DNA from 3 places in the Paenibacillus filicis genome. Region 3 is predicted to be linked to each of the others. Evidence: predicted binding sites of a transcription regulator. Region 3 holds the regulator's gene; each other region holds the start of a gene.
What was found. Region 3 encodes LexA, which represses DNA repair genes until DNA is damaged. Its sites were predicted from a motif close to CGAACATATGTTCG; they were not measured.
Positions count from the first base shown of each region.

Region 1: a site for LexA is predicted at 3,297-3,310, ahead of WMW72_RS29110 (YhjD family protein). Genes of this name have one in related genera too.
Region 2: a site for LexA is predicted at 2,106-2,119, ahead of recA (recombinase RecA). Genes of this name have one in related genera too.

Region 1 covers NZ_JBBPCC010000025.1:69,643-75,584, reverse strand. Annotated here, with positions in the region: gene WMW72_RS29135 (glutathionylspermidine synthase family protein) at 1-121, opposite strand, end outside; gene WMW72_RS29130 (hypothetical protein) at 204-482, opposite strand; gene WMW72_RS29125 (hypothetical protein) at 519-968, opposite strand; gene WMW72_RS29120 (YhjD family protein) at 1,163-1,645, opposite strand; gene WMW72_RS29115 (DNA polymerase IV) at 1,642-2,910, opposite strand; gene WMW72_RS29110 (YhjD family protein) at 2,907-3,272, opposite strand; gene WMW72_RS29105 (hypothetical protein) at 3,553-3,993, opposite strand; gene WMW72_RS29100 (sensor histidine kinase) at 4,075-5,472, opposite strand; gene WMW72_RS29095 (response regulator transcription factor) at 5,469-5,942, opposite strand, start outside.
Region 2 covers NZ_JBBPCC010000013.1:102,383-108,324, reverse strand. Annotated here, with positions in the region: gene rimO (30S ribosomal protein S12 methylthiotransferase RimO) at 1-112, shown strand, start outside; gene pgsA (CDP-diacylglycerol--glycerol-3-phosphate 3-phosphatidyltransferase) at 109-687, shown strand; gene WMW72_RS19835 (competence/damage-inducible protein A) at 766-2,013, shown strand; gene recA (recombinase RecA) at 2,198-3,247, shown strand; gene WMW72_RS19825 (RecX family transcriptional regulator) at 3,317-4,021, shown strand; gene rny (ribonuclease Y) at 4,278-5,825, shown strand; gene WMW72_RS19815 (TIGR00282 family metallophosphoesterase) at 5,910-5,942, shown strand, end outside.
Region 3 covers NZ_JBBPCC010000006.1:238,604-244,545, reverse strand. Annotated here, with positions in the region: gene WMW72_RS11990 (TetR/AcrR family transcriptional regulator) at 542-1,153, opposite strand; gene WMW72_RS11985 (MFS transporter) at 1,272-2,495, shown strand; gene lexA (transcriptional repressor LexA) at 2,677-3,297, opposite strand; gene WMW72_RS11975 (LysM peptidoglycan-binding domain-containing protein) at 3,447-3,803, shown strand; gene WMW72_RS11970 (DUF896 domain-containing protein) at 3,915-4,112, shown strand; gene WMW72_RS11965 (aldo/keto reductase) at 4,127-5,116, shown strand; gene WMW72_RS11960 (hypothetical protein) at 5,140-5,655, shown strand; gene WMW72_RS11955 (HAD family hydrolase) at 5,711-5,942, shown strand, end outside.

The sequences.
Region 1 (5,942 bases), on a different contig from region 3:
CGAGCGGATGCAGCCCGGCCAGCGCATATTCCTCGCCGTACATCCGGTCCCAGGTAAACACGCCCTCCTGGCGCAGCGGCTCATATAGGGCCTCACGCCGCATGGCATAATCTTCGGACATGCGGTGGTCCGTGCGTCCCTTATTCGTGTGCAAGCTAACACCTCCGTGAGTCTCTTACTTCCGTTAGAGGGTTCGGCTTGCTCTAGGAGCTGGAGCTCCCGCTGCTGCCGATTCCTCCTTTACTGATCCCTGACGATACCCCGCCCGTGTCTCCGCTGTTCAGCTTACTTCCGCTTCCGCTTGAGCCGCCTCCGTAATAGGTGCCTGAACGGCCTCCTCCCCCATTGTCGCAGTACCCGTCCTGATTGCGGTCGATGCAGTTATTGTCCGCGCACCCTGCGGTTCCCGCAGCTACCAGAGCTGATGCGACGAAAAGGGACAGGAGGCGCTTCGTCCGCGTGCCGCTCTTCGATTGGTCCATCTTGCATTTCTCCTCTCCGTTCACAGCAGCCGGCTGTTATACAGGCGAAGCATAGAAGACATACGTCTCGCGGTCCTCATCGACCTCGGTGCTTGTTCGCTCCCATTCCCGATCCTCGGCATACAAATAATTGGCCTGCATATGCAGCATCAGATCCAGCGTATCGGCGAACCGCAGCGTCTCCACCAGCCTGTAATCCGCCGTGCCCTCCCGGTACTCTCTGAGCTCCATATAAATACCGCGCGGCCCTTCCGCATCCGGCCTCCGCCATGACATGGTGCGCTCATCTTCCGCTTGTATGACGTAGATGACATAAGCGTCCGATTCTACGGCGCAGGACGTTTTTTCATAAACCTGCCCGTCCTTGACGAAGTAATCGCAAGCGAACCGGAGCGCCGCTTCATCCCGTCCGAGCCTGTCGTACTGATAGAGTACGGGGAATGTCTCATTTCCTTCTGTGTACAAACGATATTCCAAGCGTGCCATTCTTTCTCCTCCTTTCCCGAAGCTGTCTTTCTCCCGGCCTATTCCTGCTATACGCATAAAGCATGAGCCGGATTCGTTTTTCTGTATGTATCCGTTTGTTTCCTCTGGCTTAGACGCACCGGGGCAGGGGAAAGTTGCGAGGGATTGCCGTTTCGGATGCCCCTGCGCCAGCGGCCTCCAGGTGATCTCGTGGTCTACTTGCGGCTCATGGCCTGCTGCAGCGTCGTGACAAGGCTGCTCGCGTACCGTCCGATTGTCAGACTGACCTCCTGGCGCATAAATTCCTTGGTCATCTCCAGCCGGCCCTGGATTCCCCGGCACACATAGCGGTAACAAATAACCGCCTCATCCTTGCTGTCCTCCGTGAGCCGGATCTGGCTCTCGACCAGCGCTTTTTTCGATTTTTGCAAGTCCTCCCGCATTTGGCGAATCATGACTTTGGCTGCGGCTGCATAGACGGGCCTTAGCGTCTGCGACGACAGCTCCATGTCCCTGCTGTTTTTCTCCACGATGCGCAGCGCGACAGGCAAGATAATGGAGCGGCGCATCAGCTCCGTTTCCTTGGAGGTGGGCGGCGTCTTCTCTGCCTGCCGGGCCAGCATCGACTGCTCCTTATGCTGGGGAAGCATCATGCGGCTGGACTCCCACAAGCCATTGCCTTCAAGTTTTTTACTCATTTATAATGCCCTCCGATCTTCTGCGCTCTCTCCAGCGCCTGCCCGGACTTCGTCTTCGAGGAAGCCCGTATGATCGCCCCGCTGCCATAGCGGTCCTTGATGGAATCAATCACCTGATCCAGCGCCCTCGTCTTGATCTGGTCCTCGAACAACGTGAGCTGATACGTGCCGTCATCCGTAAGACCGCTCAGCGTTACTCCCAGACGGCGCACCGGCATCGCATCCCAGTGGCGGTAAAACAATACTTTGGCCGCCTCATAGACAGCATTCGTATGATGGGTGGGGTCCGGCAGCTTCATCTGTCTCGAGAAGCCCGTCGGTGTCTCATACGGACTGCACATGCAGCTTACGGTGACAACCCCGCCCATGTAACCCTTGTGCCGGCAATCGCGGCATACCTCCTCCGCCAGCTCCAGCAGAATCGTTTCGATCTCATCGCGCCGGGTATAGTCTCTAGGCAGCGTCATCATATGGCCGATGGATTTCGGCGGCGTATCGAACGTGCCCGGTGTAACGGGGGAATCGTCCAAGCCGTTCGCCGTTCTCCACATCACCTCGGCATGAATATCGCTTTGCTTGCCGAACCGGAGCCGGAACTTCTCCTTGAGCCGCGGCAGCGGCGTTCTCGCCACATCGCCGATGGTTAGCATGCCGAGCCGGGCAAAATGCTTCGTCATCCGCGATCCGACTCCGAACATCTTGCCTACCGGCTCCCGCCAGAGCTTCTCCTCGATCTCTGAGGCAGGCAGGACAAAGATGCCGCTCTCGTTCTTCTTCGCCCAGATATCGGTGGCCGCCTTCGCCAATATTTTATTGGGGCCGATCCCGATCCTGACCCGCACGCCGGTTTGCTGCATCACCTTCTGCTGGATCGACCGGGCTATGCCGACAGGGTCACCCAGCCGGTGGAGGCTGCCCGACACATCGATGAACTGCTCGTCGATGGAAAAAACTTCGACAAGATCGCTATATTCCTTGTAGATATCGCTGATCAGCAGAGACACATCGATGTAATGCTGCATCCGCGGACGCATCACAACAAGATCCGGGCATTTCTGAAGCGCTGCGCCTAACCGCTCGGCGGTAGTGACCCCGAAGCGCTTGGCCAGCGGACAGGCCGCCAGAATAATGCCCGAACGGCGTCTCGGATCGCCTGCGACCGCGACCGGCTTATCCCGGCATTCTGGGTGATCCGCCTTCTCGATGCTGGCATAGAAGCTCTCGCAGTCCGCCAGAAAAATCGTTCTCTCGCTCCCTGTAGTCATGGAGTCCGCCCCCGGAGGCCTGTCAGCATCGTCATCAGCTCGGCCTTGATCAAACTTCGGAGCATGCTAAAGCGGTGGATATACCCGCGCACCTTGTACTCCACCTGGATGCCCTGCGCGTTCCTGTTGGCTGTCAGTATCTGGATGTCCTGCTTCCTCATCCTCGCCTTGATCGCCTGCAGCTCAGCATGAATGAGGCCTTCCACCTGCTGGAGATACAAAATAACATGACTGTAAACAATCTTATCCTCGTACAGCTTGAGCTCCTCCATATCCCTGACCAGCATATCCAGTAAAATCGGCAGCAAAATGAAATCCTTGATGATATGAAGATCTTCCTCTTGTTCAATTCTTGGATTCATATTGGCATTCACCACCCCGGTATACGAACATTCATTCCCATTCATTATATACCGAACACACGTTCCTTATGCAAATGAATTTTCTGGAAGTCCCCCATGCATCCAAAGCCCCCGCAATAGGTTAACGGACAGGCTGCACTTGCACCGTGCAAGACATAGAAACTGGTTGACCTGATCATACAAAAAAACCAGAGCAGCTGTGGCTCCGGTTTTGAATAATCTATCTTCTAATGAATTTGCTTGCTTAACGTCCCGATCTCGGACTCGGACAAGCCAGCCCTTATATTTTAATACTCACCACGAGCATTACGGAGGCAATCAGGACCAGGAAGACGGAAACTGCGGCCACGTAACGGGACGGACGAACTCCGCTCTGTCTACCCTCGGCCAGCCGCTTCATTAGTCGGCTTCCCATCATGCCGAGCACGACAAGCGCCAGCAGAATCACCGTGCCCCCGCCCTTCTCCATCACTTCCAGCCACAACGGCTTATTTTTGCCGAGGTCCATACTAATGATCATCACCACTCCGCTGACCAGCAAGGCAACGGCGCCCGTATGGCCAATTCCTTGGAACACGCGAATCAGACGCACACCTGCCGCGCGAAGCTCCGGAGAACCTGCTTGCTTGCCGCCCACAGACAAAGTCACCGCTGCCGCGAGTAAAGCACCAAACCAAGCTGCCAGCCCTGCAAAGTGCAGAAATAACATCAAACCGAACATAAGATAGCCTCCCTTTCACCTTCTGGTTTCTTTCACCCCTCCATTGTAAAAGTATTATATAAACGGACAGTAAACAGCGCATTACATATCCGCTTCGGACCTCAACGGCAGCCTGACGACAAAGACAGCGCCCTGCCCCGGCACGCTGTATGCTTCGATCGTGCCGTTGTGCAGAGAGACGATCCGCGAAGCGATCGCCAGTCCCAGTCCGCTGCCGGATGCGGCGCTGCGGCTCCGGTTCTTGTCCGCCTTGTAGAAGCGCTCGAAAATATGCGGCAGATCCGCTGCCGGAATGCCGCTGCCGCTATCGCGAACGGTCACGATGGCCTGCCCACGCTCAGCAGCGAGACGGATCCCCAGCCATCCCCCCTCCGGGGAAAACTTGATCGCGTTCGTGATCAGGTTGATCCATACCTGGAACAGCAGCTGAGCATCGGCGGCCAGTGTGACCTCCTCCAGTTCGGGGTCGAGGGATAGCCCCTTCTCCGACCACTGCCATTCCGTGACGATCAGCGCCTGCCGGATCTGCTCGTCCAATCGGAACATAGACGACTTCAGCATACCCGCCTCCTTATCGAGTGCGGCCAGCGTCAGCAGTTGTTTGCCCAGTGAAGACAGACGCCTGCTTTCCTCCTCGATCAGCGCCAGGTACCGCTGACCCTCCTCTGGCGTTGCCTCTCCGGATCGCATCGCCTGGGCAAAGCCTTGAATGGTCGTCAGCGGAGACTGAATCTCGTGGGAGACGTTCGCTACGAACTCCTGCCGCATGTCATCCAGTTGCTTGAGCGAATCGGCCATTCGGGAAAAATGCCGCGTCAGATCACCCAGCTCGTCCTGACGGTTCACATCCACGGAGAAGCTATAATTGCCGGCAGCCAGCGCTGTCGTGGCCTTCGTAAGCTGCTTCACCGGCTTGACGATAAAGCGTGTGCAGACCATCATGAATACCATGCTCAGCACAAAGGTCAGCCCCAGCAGCACTCCGAGCAGACGGCGCACCTCCCCGATCTGCTGCTGCATATCCGGGCGAACGAACAGCGCATACGCCTCGCCCTGCCAGAGCACGCGCAGCCCCACTGTATTGGCTAGACTATTTTCGAAAAAACCGTTGACCATCAGCAGACGGCGCTCCTCCAGCAAGCCTTGGTACGTCTGTCCTGCCAATACCCGGCGGATCGATTCCTCGCCTAATGCCGTATCCTTGAACGGTGCACCGTAATAAGCTCCGTTCAGCTGTTCGTCAACGGCGTAGAGCTGAAAGCCCAATCTCCCCATATGCGACAAATATACCGGCAGCTCTGCACCGGGTAGCTCTTCGTATAACGCTCTCAGCTCACTCGCCACATGCAGCGCCTTCTGCTCGCTGGATGCCCTCAGCGCATCGAGATAATACCAATTCGTCAGAAGCAGCGCCAGCAGCCCGCTGATCATCGCGATCCCCACATAGGTCAGCACAATCCGGATGTACAGCGTCTTCATCCTCCATGCACCTCAAGCTTATAGCCCAGACCGCGCATCGTGGTGATGATAAAATCCCCTGTCCGATGCTGGAATCGTTCCCGCAGCCGGTTAATATGCACATCCACGGTCCGGCTGCCACCTTCGTAGTCCGCCCCCCAGATCAGCCGCAGCAGCTGCTCGCGGGTGAAAATACGTCCGGGATGCGCGGCCAGCTGGGCCAGCAGCTCAAACTCCTTCAGCGGCATAGGAACGGGCTCGCCGTCGATGCTCACCTCGTAGCTGCCCCGGTTAATCACCGTCTGGTTCAGCCGGATCTTCTCCGAGGACACCACCTGATACCGGCGCAGCAGCGCCCGGATGCGAAACAGCAGCTCCTTCGGCTCAAACGGCTTGACCATATAATCATCCGTGCCGGACAGAAATCCCTGCTCCTTGTCCCCCAGCTCTCCCCTCGCCGTCAGCAGAATCACTGGGATGTCGTAATGCTC
Region 2 (5,942 bases), on a different contig from region 3:
AATCGACGGCGAGGTCTTTGCCAAGGGCGCAGAGCTGCAGATCGGGACTATCGCCAAGGTGCGGGTTACCCATTCGTTCGAGTTTGATTTATCCGGGGAGGTTGTGGCATGAATTTAGCCAACCGGATCACGGTGGCGAGAATTTTTTTGGTTCCAATCATTATGTTTTTTCTGCTTGTCAACGTGAAATTTCCCCATCTGCGCATTGAGCAATTCACCATTACGTACAACCAGATTATCGCTGCACTGATCTTCATCATTGCAGCCAGTACAGACAGCTTGGACGGTTATATTGCAAGAAAGCGGAAGCTGGTCACGAATCTGGGCAAGCTGCTTGATCCGCTCGCGGACAAGCTGCTCGTATCCGCTGTGCTCATCTCGCTTGTCGAGATGGGCAAGCTGGATGCCTGGATCGCGATCGTGATCATCAGCCGCGAGTTTGCGGTGACCGGTTTACGTCAGATTGCGCTGCTGGAAGGCATCGTCATGGCGGCGAGCAAGTGGGGCAAATGGAAGACTGGCGTGCAGATTACCGCGATTATCGCGCTGCTCATCAACAACTTTCCGTTTGCGTTCATCGACTTCCGCTTTGATCTCATAGCCAGCTGGGTAGCGGCTCTCATCACGCTTTATTCGGGCTTCGACTACTTTTTGAAAAACAAGCATGTATTGAACTTTAGCGAATAGCGTCTGCAAAACAGTAGGGAAACCTATTGTTTTTGTTTATCCGGGCGCAGACCTACATAATGATCGAGGGGATCTCTGATGAAAGCTGAAATTATTGCCGTCGGCACAGAACTGCTGATGGGACAAATTGCGAACACAAATGCGCAGTACTTATCCAGCGGTCTTGCTGAAATCGGGATAGGCGTCTACTTTCATACCGTGGTGGGCGATAATGTAGGCCGGATCAAGGAGGCACTAGCTATCGCCAAGAGCCGGGCCGACTTGATCATCTGCACCGGCGGTCTCGGTCCGACGCAGGACGATCTGACCAAGGATGTGCTGGCCGAGGTGCTCGGCTGGCCGCTCGTGATCCATCAGCCGTCGATGGACAAGATGACGGAGTTTTTCGCCAATCGCGGCGTGCCGATGGTGGAAAGCAACATCAAGCAGGCCCAGATGCTGGAGGGCAGCACCCCGCTGGCCAATGAAACGGGGCTTGCTGTCGGCAACGCGCTGACCCAGGACGGGACCCATTATATCGTGCTGCCTGGGCCGCCGCGCGAGATGAAGCCGATGTTCGAGCATGAGGTCAAGCTCTGGCTCCAGGCACGGATTGAGAATCTGCTGCCGCTGCATTCGATCATCCTGAAATTCGCGGGGATCGGCGAATCGCTGCTGGAGCATCGGCTGATCGACCTGATCGACGGACAGACAGACCCTACGATCGCTCCTTATGCCAAGGAGGGCGAGGTTGCGATCCGGCTGACTACGCGCGCCACAGGGCCTGAGGACGCCGCCCAGAGGCTTCGCCCCCTGGAAGCGGAGATCCGCAGCCGAGTAGGCGAATTCATCTATGCCGATCAGGATGTGACGCTCGAGGAGTTCATCGTTCGCAAGCTGGGCGATGAGGGACGGACTCTGGCGGTAGCCGAGAGCTGCACAGGCGGGCAGCTCTCCGATCTGCTGACGGCGGTTGCGGGCGGCTCGGGAGCTTTCGTAGGCGGCGTGATCAGCTATACGAATGAAATCAAGCGGCAGGTGCTGGGCGTGCCGGCCGAGCTGCTCGAAGGCGAGGGGGCTCCTGGCGCCGTCAGCAGGGAAACCGCATGCGCGATGGCGGAGTGTGTCATGGAGCTGTGCGGCGCTGATTACGGATTATCCGTGACAGGCGTTGCGGGTCCCGCAGAACTGGAGGGCAAGCCCGTAGGGCTCGTCTACGTGGGCGTAGCGGTCCGCGGGCAAGCGGTTACGGCTGTAGAGCTTCGGATATCCGGCAACCGCCCTACGATCAAGCTGAGGGCTTCCAAAAGCGCGCTGTACCAGCTCTGGCAGCGGCTGAAATCATAGTTGCCGCTAGATAGAAAATAAAGTATAATAGTTTATGCGGAAGCACCGTAACAACCTCAACCCTTGTTACGGTTTTTATTTGGATTTGAATGCGAATGTATGTTCGAAAAATAGCTTGGCAAACGATTAGAAAAGCGTTATGATGGTAGTATCATAGAAAATAGATGAAGAGGAAGTGAGTCTCTTGACGGATCGTAAAGCAGCTTTGGAAAATGCCCTTCGTCAAATTGAGAAGCAATTTGGCAAAGGTTCAATTATGAAGTTGGGTGAGTCCACCCACATGCAGGTAGAGACGATTCCGAGCGGTTCGCTGGCGCTCGATATTGCACTGGGGATCGGCGGATTCCCGCGCGGCCGGATTATCGAAGTCTACGGACCGGAATCCTCCGGTAAGACGACTGTAGCGCTGCATGCGATTGCAGAGGTTCAGAAAGCGGGCGGCACCGCGGCTTTCATCGATGCAGAGCATGCGCTGGACCCGTTGTATGCAAGCAAGCTCGGCATCAATATCGACGAGCTGCTGCTCTCCCAGCCGGATACCGGCGAGCAGGCTTTGGAGATTGCCGAAGCGCTGGTGCGCAGCGGCGCGGTTGATATCATCGTTATCGACTCCGTAGCCGCACTTGTGCCTAGGGCTGAGATTGAAGGCGAGATGGGTGACTCTCATGTGGGGCTTCAGGCACGTCTGATGTCTCAGGCGCTTCGCAAGCTGTCTGGCGCAATCAACAAATCCAAGACCATCGCAATCTTCATCAACCAGCTTCGTGAGAAGGTAGGCGTTATGTTCGGAAATCCCGAGACAACACCGGGCGGCCGGGCATTGAAGTTCTATTCCTCTGTACGGTTGGATGTTAGACGGATTGAGACCATCAAGCAGGGCAATGATATGGTCGGGAACCGGACACGGATCAAGGTTGTGAAGAACAAAGTAGCTCCACCGTTTAAGCAGGCTGAGATCGATATCATGTACGGGGAAGGCATTTCCCGCGAAGGCAGTCTGGTCGATATTGCGACGGAGATGGATATTATCCAGAAGAGCGGGGCCTGGTATTCGTATAACAACGACCGTCTTGGACAAGGTCGTGAGAATGCCAAGCAGTTCCTCAAGGAAAATATTCATGTTGCAGACGTGATTGAGCAGAAAATCCGTGAGAACAGCAACCTGATCACGGTGTCGGGGCCGAATACGGACGACGAGCTGGAAGACGAAGAGGAATTGGCAGTATTGGAATAACAGGCACAGGGCACCTTTTCTTCCGGAAAGGGTGCCCTTTTTGCCTTTCATTGCGGAGGGAAGCTGGGCATGACAGAGGAGACGGAACGGACGCCGCTTGAAGGCGTCATTACAAGGATAGAACGGCAGCCAAGATCCAAGCAGCGGTACAATATCTTTTTGAATGACGTATTCGCGTTCTCGGTGCACGAGGACCTGATGATCAAGTACCGGCTGCTCAAAGGGGTTCACATCGAGGCGGAAGAGTATACACGCATCTTGACCGAGGAGGAGCGGTATCGGGCCTATTTAAGCGCAATCCGCCTGCTGTCAAGCCGTCTGCGGTCCGAATTCGAAATCCGCCAACGGCTGAAGCAGAAGGAAACTGAAGATGAGGTCATCGGACATGTGATATCTCGCCTGCGGAATGAGGGCTATCTCAATGATGGGCTGTTCGCTGAGATGCTGGCCAAGCAGCGATCCGAGTCGCAGAAGAAAGGCCGGCACTGGATCAAGCAGGAGCTGCAGCAGAAGGGCATTCCGAAGGATGATATATTGGCAGCACTTGACCAGGTGGATGAGAAGACGGAAACGGAAGCGGCTTACCAGCTAGCCAGCAAGCGATACCGCAGAGCCTGGGAGGAGGATCCACTCAAGGCGCGGCGAAAAATCGCCGGTTTTTTACAGCGGCGCGGGTATTCTAGCAGTGTGGTTAGCCAGGTGATGGCGCGCATGCCTCATGGTACAGGCGGCGAGGAGTGGCTGGAGCTTTCCGAAGAGAACGATTTCGAATGAACGGCAGCTAGTCCGTTTTACTCAGATTGGTCTTTATTATTTGGGGGATAGCTGTCAACAGCTTGACAAGCTTTCTTCACAACCTATAAAATGTTGTTGTACATTCATGATTTACGGAATCGATCTTTGTCAGCCCAAAGAGAAGATTCGCAAAGTAAAATCGCCAATTTTTACTTTACTAACGCAAGCTGAATGGATTAAAAAACCTGAATATCCCAAGCTTACCCCTTGGAGAAACAACGAGGGAGGTGAACTGATGTCTACACCCACAGTCATCTGGATCCTGGCAATTCTCGTTGTTGGTGCACTATGCTTCGGGATCGGTTATTTTATCCGCAAGTCCCTTGCAGAAGCGAAAATTTCCAGTGCCGAACATGCCGCCCTTCAAATCGTGGAAAGTGCGCGTAAAGAAGCGGAAGCACTGAAAAAAGAAACGGTTCTCGAAGCCAAAGATGAAATTCATAAGCTGCGAACCGAAGCTGAAAAAGACATTCGTGACCGTCGGAATGAAACTCAACGACAAGAAAGACGATTGTTGCAAAAAGAGGAATCGCTGGATAAAAAATTGGAATCTCTCGAGCGTAAAGAGGAGCAGGTCGCCAACAAAGAGAAACGAATCGAAGAAACCCAATCGCAAATTGATCAGATTTACCGGGATCAAGTTTCCGAATTGGAGCGAATTTCCTCGCTTACGATGGATGACGCGAAACAGATCATCTTGAGCAACGTAGAACAGGAAGTTCGCCACGAAACCGCACAACTGATTAAAGAAATCGAGCAGCAAGCCAAAGAAGAGGGCGACAAGAAGGCTAGAGACATCATCACACTCGCCATACAGCGGTGTGCGGCTGATCATGTAGCCGAGACGACGGTATCCGTCGTGTCTTTGCCTAATGAAGAGATGAAGGGACGCATTATCGGTCGGGAAGGTCGCAACATCCGTGCACTCGAAACCTTGACCGGTATCGACCTGATTATCGACGACACCCCGGAAGCCGTTATTTTGTCCGGCTTCGACCCGATTCGCCGCGAGATTGCCCGGACGTCCTTAGAGAAATTGGTAGCGGACGGACGTATTCACCCGGCAAGAATCGAAGAGATGGTGGAGAAATCCCGCAAAGAAGTGGACGAGCGGATTCGCGAGCACGGCGAACAGGCGACTTTCGAAACTGGCGTTCATGGGCTGCATCCGGACTTGATCAAGATCCTGGGCCGGTTGAAGTTCCGTACAAGCTATGGTCAGAACGTATTGAAGCATTCTATGGAGGTCGCTTATCTGGCCGGTTTGATGGCGGGAGAGCTCGGAGAAGACGTGACATTGGCGAAGCGTGCCGGGCTTCTTCACGACATCGGCAAAGCGCTCGACCACGAGGTGGAAGGCTCGCACGTGGAGATCGGCGTGGAAATCGCCAAGAAGTACAAGGAGCATCCGGTCGTTATTAACAGTATCGCTTCGCATCACGGCGATACCGAGGCAACTTCCGTTATCGCGATGCTCGTAGGCGCGGCGGATGCACTGTCCGCAGCCAGACCGGGAGCACGCAGAGAAACGCTGGAGACGTACATCAAGCGTCTAGAGAAGCTTGAGGAAATCTCCGAATCGTTCGAGGGTGTTGAGAAATCCTTCGCCATCCAAGCCGGACGTGAGGTTCGCGTCATGGTGCAGCCGGAGAAGGTGGACGATACCGAGGCATTCCGCTTGGCTCGTGATATTACCAAGAAGATTGAGAGTGAGCTCGATTATCCGGGCCACATCAAGGTCACGGTGATCCGCGAGACCCGCGCAGTGGAATACGCCAAATAATAAGGTTCACTTGTGAGAAAGAAGTGGCTGATCGAGCCACTTCTTTTTCCTTGCATACAGCTGTATATACAGGAGGTTTTAACCATTAGACTGTTATTTATCGGAGACATCGTCGGA
Region 3 (5,942 bases):
TTGCATTCAATCGCAAATGTCTTTGCCTGGAAGAGGGAACGATATGCACGAAGTACGATATAATAGTGAAATAAGCAAAAAATATCTTTCCGTGAGAGTGAAGCTTTTATTTGAAGCGCGAAAATTGCCCATTCCAGAGAAGGTTAGGATAATTACTCCGAACGAGAATTTTGTACTGACAATAAAGTGATAAATGCAACAGGGGCGCCCACAAGAGCGCCCCTGATTTGCCCACATATAAAGGTTAAACAACATCAAAACACGAATGTGCGTTCCGTGATAATTCATTGAAAACCCTGTTTATCTCACGAAACAAGGCAAAACATTAGCATGAGATATTCATCGTACGCAAGTTCACGCCTGGGAGCGTGAGCAGTATTTGACCCTGTATTAATCATTAAGACTGAAAGCGTGTATCCGGGAGACCGGATACACGCTTTTTTTGTTGGCCAGCAGGCTGGAAATATTACTTTGCTCCTATACTTAACTTTACGTCAGTAGATGATTCGATACTTGTCCTCGCTTAAATGTTACCCCGATCCTACGTCTTTTCAGACAGCGCATCCCATACGCTCATTAGCATTGTTATGGCAGCATCAATGGCCTCAATTGGAACACCGTCCCTGGCTTGTGAAGAAATCCCTCGAAGAAAGGTGTCAAACAAGGTCACCAGCATGGGAATATCCGTAGAAGCGGGTAGCTCACCATGTGCAATGGCCCGTTCGATACAAGCCTGCTGCCAGCCGCGGACCTTTTCTCGTTCCTTGGAGAGCAACTCCATGATGTGCTTGAGTTCAGGAGAACAGGTCGAAGCGGACAACACAATCAGACAGCCTAGAGGGTGGGAGCTTTCGGTCTGCATCCGTGCCGATCGCCGTAAACCATCCTCAATGGCTGCTTTGGCTGTCATGCTTGTATCCCTGAAGCTTTCCGAAACTTGTCCGTAAGTGGAGATATACTGATCCACCACTTCGCGGAACAGCGCCTCCTTGGATTCGAACGCCGCGTAAAAACTCGCTGCTGATATATCTCCCATCGCAGCGCGCAACTGAGCAAGTGAAGTGGATTCAAAGCCGTGTTCCCAGAACAGAAGCATTGCGGCGACAACCGCCTGGTCTCGATTAAATGCTCGGGGACGTCCCGTTCGTGGCATAAGATAACCTCCTTCTATTTAATATATACTAATCGATCCAGAAGTCCTTGACAAGGGATTGCGTTGAGTTTAATATGTGGAATGAGTGATCCATAATTATTTTTAGGAGGAACATACTTTGTCTCACATCTCATCATCCACAGATCTGGCTCAATCGGCTAATATGCCTGCTAAGCTTCCTTGGCTTGCATTGCTGGCACTTGCGATGACAGGGTTTATTTGTATTCTTACAGAGACAATCCCAGCGGGGCTCCTGCCGTTAATCGGGGAAGGGTTAAATATTACGAAAGCGATGGCCGGGCAACTCGTAACCCTGTATGCGTTAGGCTCGCTTGTGGCGGCGATTCCGTTCGCCATGTTTACCGGAAGCGTGCGGCGGCGCCCGCTCTTGATAGCCATTATTACAGTTTTTTTAGTCTTCAACTCGATCACCGCCTTATCGACCAGCTACGCTCTGACACTAACGGCACGCTTTATTGCCGGTGTGGCTGCTGGCGCAGCTTGGGGGATGGTTGCCGGTTACGCCAGGCGCATGGTTCCGGAAGCTCTGAGAGGGCGTGCCCTTGCTGTTGCTATGGTAGGAACACCCATTGCGTTGACCTTTGGGGTGCCGGCCGGAACTTTGCTGGGTGATCTAATCGGTTGGCGCCCCGTATTCGGGCTGATGTCTCTTCTGACTCTTGTGTTAATCGTGTGGGTGCTATGGAAGGTGCCGGACTATCCCGGTCAGCCTGCAGAGGAGAGAATGACAGTCCGGCAGGTATTTGTTTTACCGGGCATACGTCCGATTCTGATGGTGGTCCTTACCTGGATGCTGGCACACAATATTTTGTACACGTATATTGCCCCGTTTCTTGAGCGAGCCGGGCTCGCAGAACGTGTCGATCTGGTCTTGCTGGTCTTTGGATTAGCGGCTCTTGTATCCATCTGGGTTATTGGCCTGCTCATCGACCACAAGCTGCGCCTGCTGGTATTGGTCAGTCTAATTGGCTTTGCGCTGGTATCTGTAGCCCTGTTGGCGGGTGGCACATCGGCGTCGGTCGTTTATGCGGCTGTTGCGTTATGGGGACTTACCTTCGGGGGGGCCGCAACACTATTGCAAACCGCACTTGCTGATGCAAGCGGCGAAGAAGGTGTGGATATTGTAATGCCCATTAATACGACGGTGTGGAATCTGGCCATTGCTGGCGGAGGCATTGCAGGTGGCATCTTGTTAGACATGGTGGGGGCGCAGGCTTTCCCAGGGGTGCTGTTGATTTTGCTGCTTGTGGCACTTATTATAGCGTTCAGTGCGAAGAAACATGGCTTTCCCCGAAAACAAAAAACATCGCAAGGCTCTTGAATTCGTCGCAAAGGTTGAGGATAAGCTCCTAGATGCAGCTGCGAGCAGGGAAGGTCGATAGGTGGCCGGTTCCTCACCTTAACGAACGGTCATGTGTCATATGCATGCAGAAACCCCCTGCCACACTTCCCGTCCGTAAGGATCGAGAATGTGGCAGGGGGTTTCAAAATCTTATTGAAGATTAGTGAACGTTGCGGAATACGCCGATGACCTTGCCGAGGATGGATACATTCGTCAGCCGAAGCGGTTCCATTGTTGGATTTTCCGGCTGCAGGCGGATATGATCTCTTTCCTTGTAGAACGTCTTGACTGTAGCTTCGTCCTCTTCGGTCATCGCTACGACAATCTCGCCGTTATTGGCCGTCTGCTGCTGACGAACGATGACATAGTCGCCGTTGCGGATCCCGGCTTCGATCATGCTCTCGCCGATGACGCTGAGCATGAAGACGTTATTCTCGCCTACAAAATGGCTGGGGAGCGGGAAGTAGTCCTCGATATTCTCTGTTGCTGTAATCGGGACGCCTGCGGTTACGCGGCCGATCAGAGGCACGTGGGACACGGATACGGCAAAGGCACCGTCGCCAGAGGTTCCATCCAGAATCTCGATGGCGCGCGGCTTGGTCGGATCGCGGCGGATCAAGCCCTTCTTCTCTAGTCTTTCGAGATGTCCGTGAACGGTGGAGCTGGAAGCGAGGCCTACAGCTTCGCCGATCTCGCGTACGGAAGGTGGGTAACCCTTATCCTTGACTTCGGTTTTAATAAAATTAAGAATCGCTTGTTGGCGGGAGGAAATCTTACTCATCGTATCACTCCAATTAAAGGGAATCATTAAGTGGAAGTATAGCATAGAATAGCCGTTCGTACAAACATAAGTTCGAAAAAATGCGATTGACACAAACGTTTGTTCGTGATAATTTGAGAACAGAACAAATGTTTGGGGGCGCGAACGATATGATTCAATCAATTCCATTTCATGAAGTTGCGTATTCTTCTTCCAAGAGGCAGCCTATGCCTGCTGCCAACAATCGCCGAAGCAGGCTCGTTGTGCTAAGTGCTGTATTGGCGGGGCTTCTCCTTGCCGCTGGTTTCATTACCATGCTGTTCGGCAACGCGGATGCTTACGCGGCTGATCCCCAGCCTGCAAGCCATGCTTTTATAGTGGTGAACAGTGGTGATACTTTATGGGGAATCGCTTCTGAATTCAAGTCTCCCAAAGCGGATATTAAGGAATATATATATGAGATCAAGAAGTTGAACGGCATGAAAAACTCTTCCCTGATGGCGGGACAGAAACTGTTGATCCCGTAATCTTCTTGCTGCTATAACCTCTTCTTCGACAGGTTCTCTTGACAATGCATGGCCGGAATGTCAAAGTATAATTTGAGCTATTAGGATCATGACTTGACAGGGAGGACCGGCATGCAGGAATCAGATCACGATGTAACAGTGAAGAGAATTAATGAGTTGGCCCGGAAGGCGAAGACTGAGGGATTGTCGGATGCAGAGATTGAGGAGCGGAATGAATTGCGTGCCAAATACATCAATTCGTTCAAGGCTTCTTTACGAACTCAGCTCGATAACATCAAATTCGTCGACGAGGATGAGGAGAAGAAGTAACGGGAGGGATGGGCATGCAATATCGTGTGTTGGGAAGAAGCGGCCTGATCGTCTCCGAGCTATGCTTGGGTACCATGACGTTTGGCTCATCCACAGACGAGAACGATTCTATCGAGATGATCAACCGCTTCCTGGAACGGGGCGGCAATTTTATCGATACGGCTAACGTGTATGTCTCAGGTAAATCCGAAGAGATTGTCGGCAAAGCGATCCGTGAACGGCGTTCGGATGTTGTGCTGGCTACGAAGGTAAGAATGGCCACGGGATCTGGAGTTAATGAACGCGGTTTATCGCGCAAGCATATTATGGATGGAGTTCACAATAGCTTGAAGCGGCTGCAAACCGATTACATTGATTTATATCAGGTCCATGTGTGGGATCATCTGACTCCGATTGAAGAAACGCTGCGAACGCTTGATGATTTGGTCGCGAGCGGCAAGGTACGCTATATCGGTTGCTCGAATTTCTTGGGCTACCAGCTAATGAAGTCTCTGGGCATCAGTGACCACAACCGCTACGCGCGGTTTATTTCTGTTCAACCGCAGTATAGTCTTGTGAGCCGCGAGATGGATCGGGAAGTTCTGCCGCTTTGCCTAGAGGAACAGGTAGGCGTGATCCCTTGGGCACCGCTTGGCGGTGGATTCCTTACAGGGCGCTATAAGCGGGGCGTGGAGCCGAGTGAAGGCAGGCTCTCCTCCAAGGCAGGGGAAAGCCGGTGGGAGCTTCGCAATTCGGAGAAAAATTTCCGGATCTTGGACGAGCTGTTGGAGGTTTCCAGAGAAGTGGACAAGTCACCGGCTCAGGTCGCATTGAATTGGCTCATTCATAAGCCGGGCATTACGTCCCCTATATTCGGAGCACGTACGCTGGAACAATACGAAGATAATATGGGTGCTGCCGGCTGGAGGCTTTCGGAGGCTCAGTGGGAGCGGCTGGATCAGGCAAGTGCCTTGCCTTCAGAGTATCCATATCGCTTTATCGAGAAGTTCCGCCGCGAATTATAAGACATACATAAGGGGATTGAACCATGTCATCATCTCGCAAATGGGAACGTATGGTGCGCAAAAATTCGAAAGTTACAAGTCGGCGCAACCAAAGCGGCAGCACCAGTACAGCGGTGAAATCGACGGACGGGTCGGTCACCTATAAGGGAAGAAGCTGGCTGTTTCCCATGCTGCTGACTGCGATCGGCGTATTTTGTCTAGTCGTTTTCAGTAAAATCCCAGGCCAAGAATCCATGTATTGGGTGACGGGATTCAGTTATATCGGCTTGGCTTTGCTGATGTATTGGGCTAGAAGGCCGATACTTAAAGTTAGCAAGACATCGTTGACCTCCCGCAGGTTCGGCGGGGACCGGGTCGCAGAAGCTTCCAACATCCAGAACATTAGCTTTGGCAAGGATACGGTCGTTATCACGCTCAAGACGAAGCGAAATCGGTGGGCCTACTCCAAAAGCTTCCATCAGATGCCGATTGATGCCATGAAGGAGAAGCTGACGGAGTTTGCTTCGAAAAACAGCGTAGAGCTTAAACAAGATACATAAGCTTGCGAGCTTAGAGATTATACCATGCTATCGTGGGGGAAAGAGGAGTACGACGATGACAATCAAGGCGGTTTTATTTGATCTGGATGATACCCTGCTATGGGATGACCGTAGTGTGAAGGAAGCGTTCGAGGCGACATGTCAGGAGGCAGCACGGCATTATGATATAGACCCTGCTCGTCTGGAAGAGGAAGTGCGCCGGGAAGCTAGAGCTTTGTATGAAACGTTCGATACGTTCCCATTCACCAAAATGATCGGAATCAACCCGTTTGAGGGCCTCTGGGCTA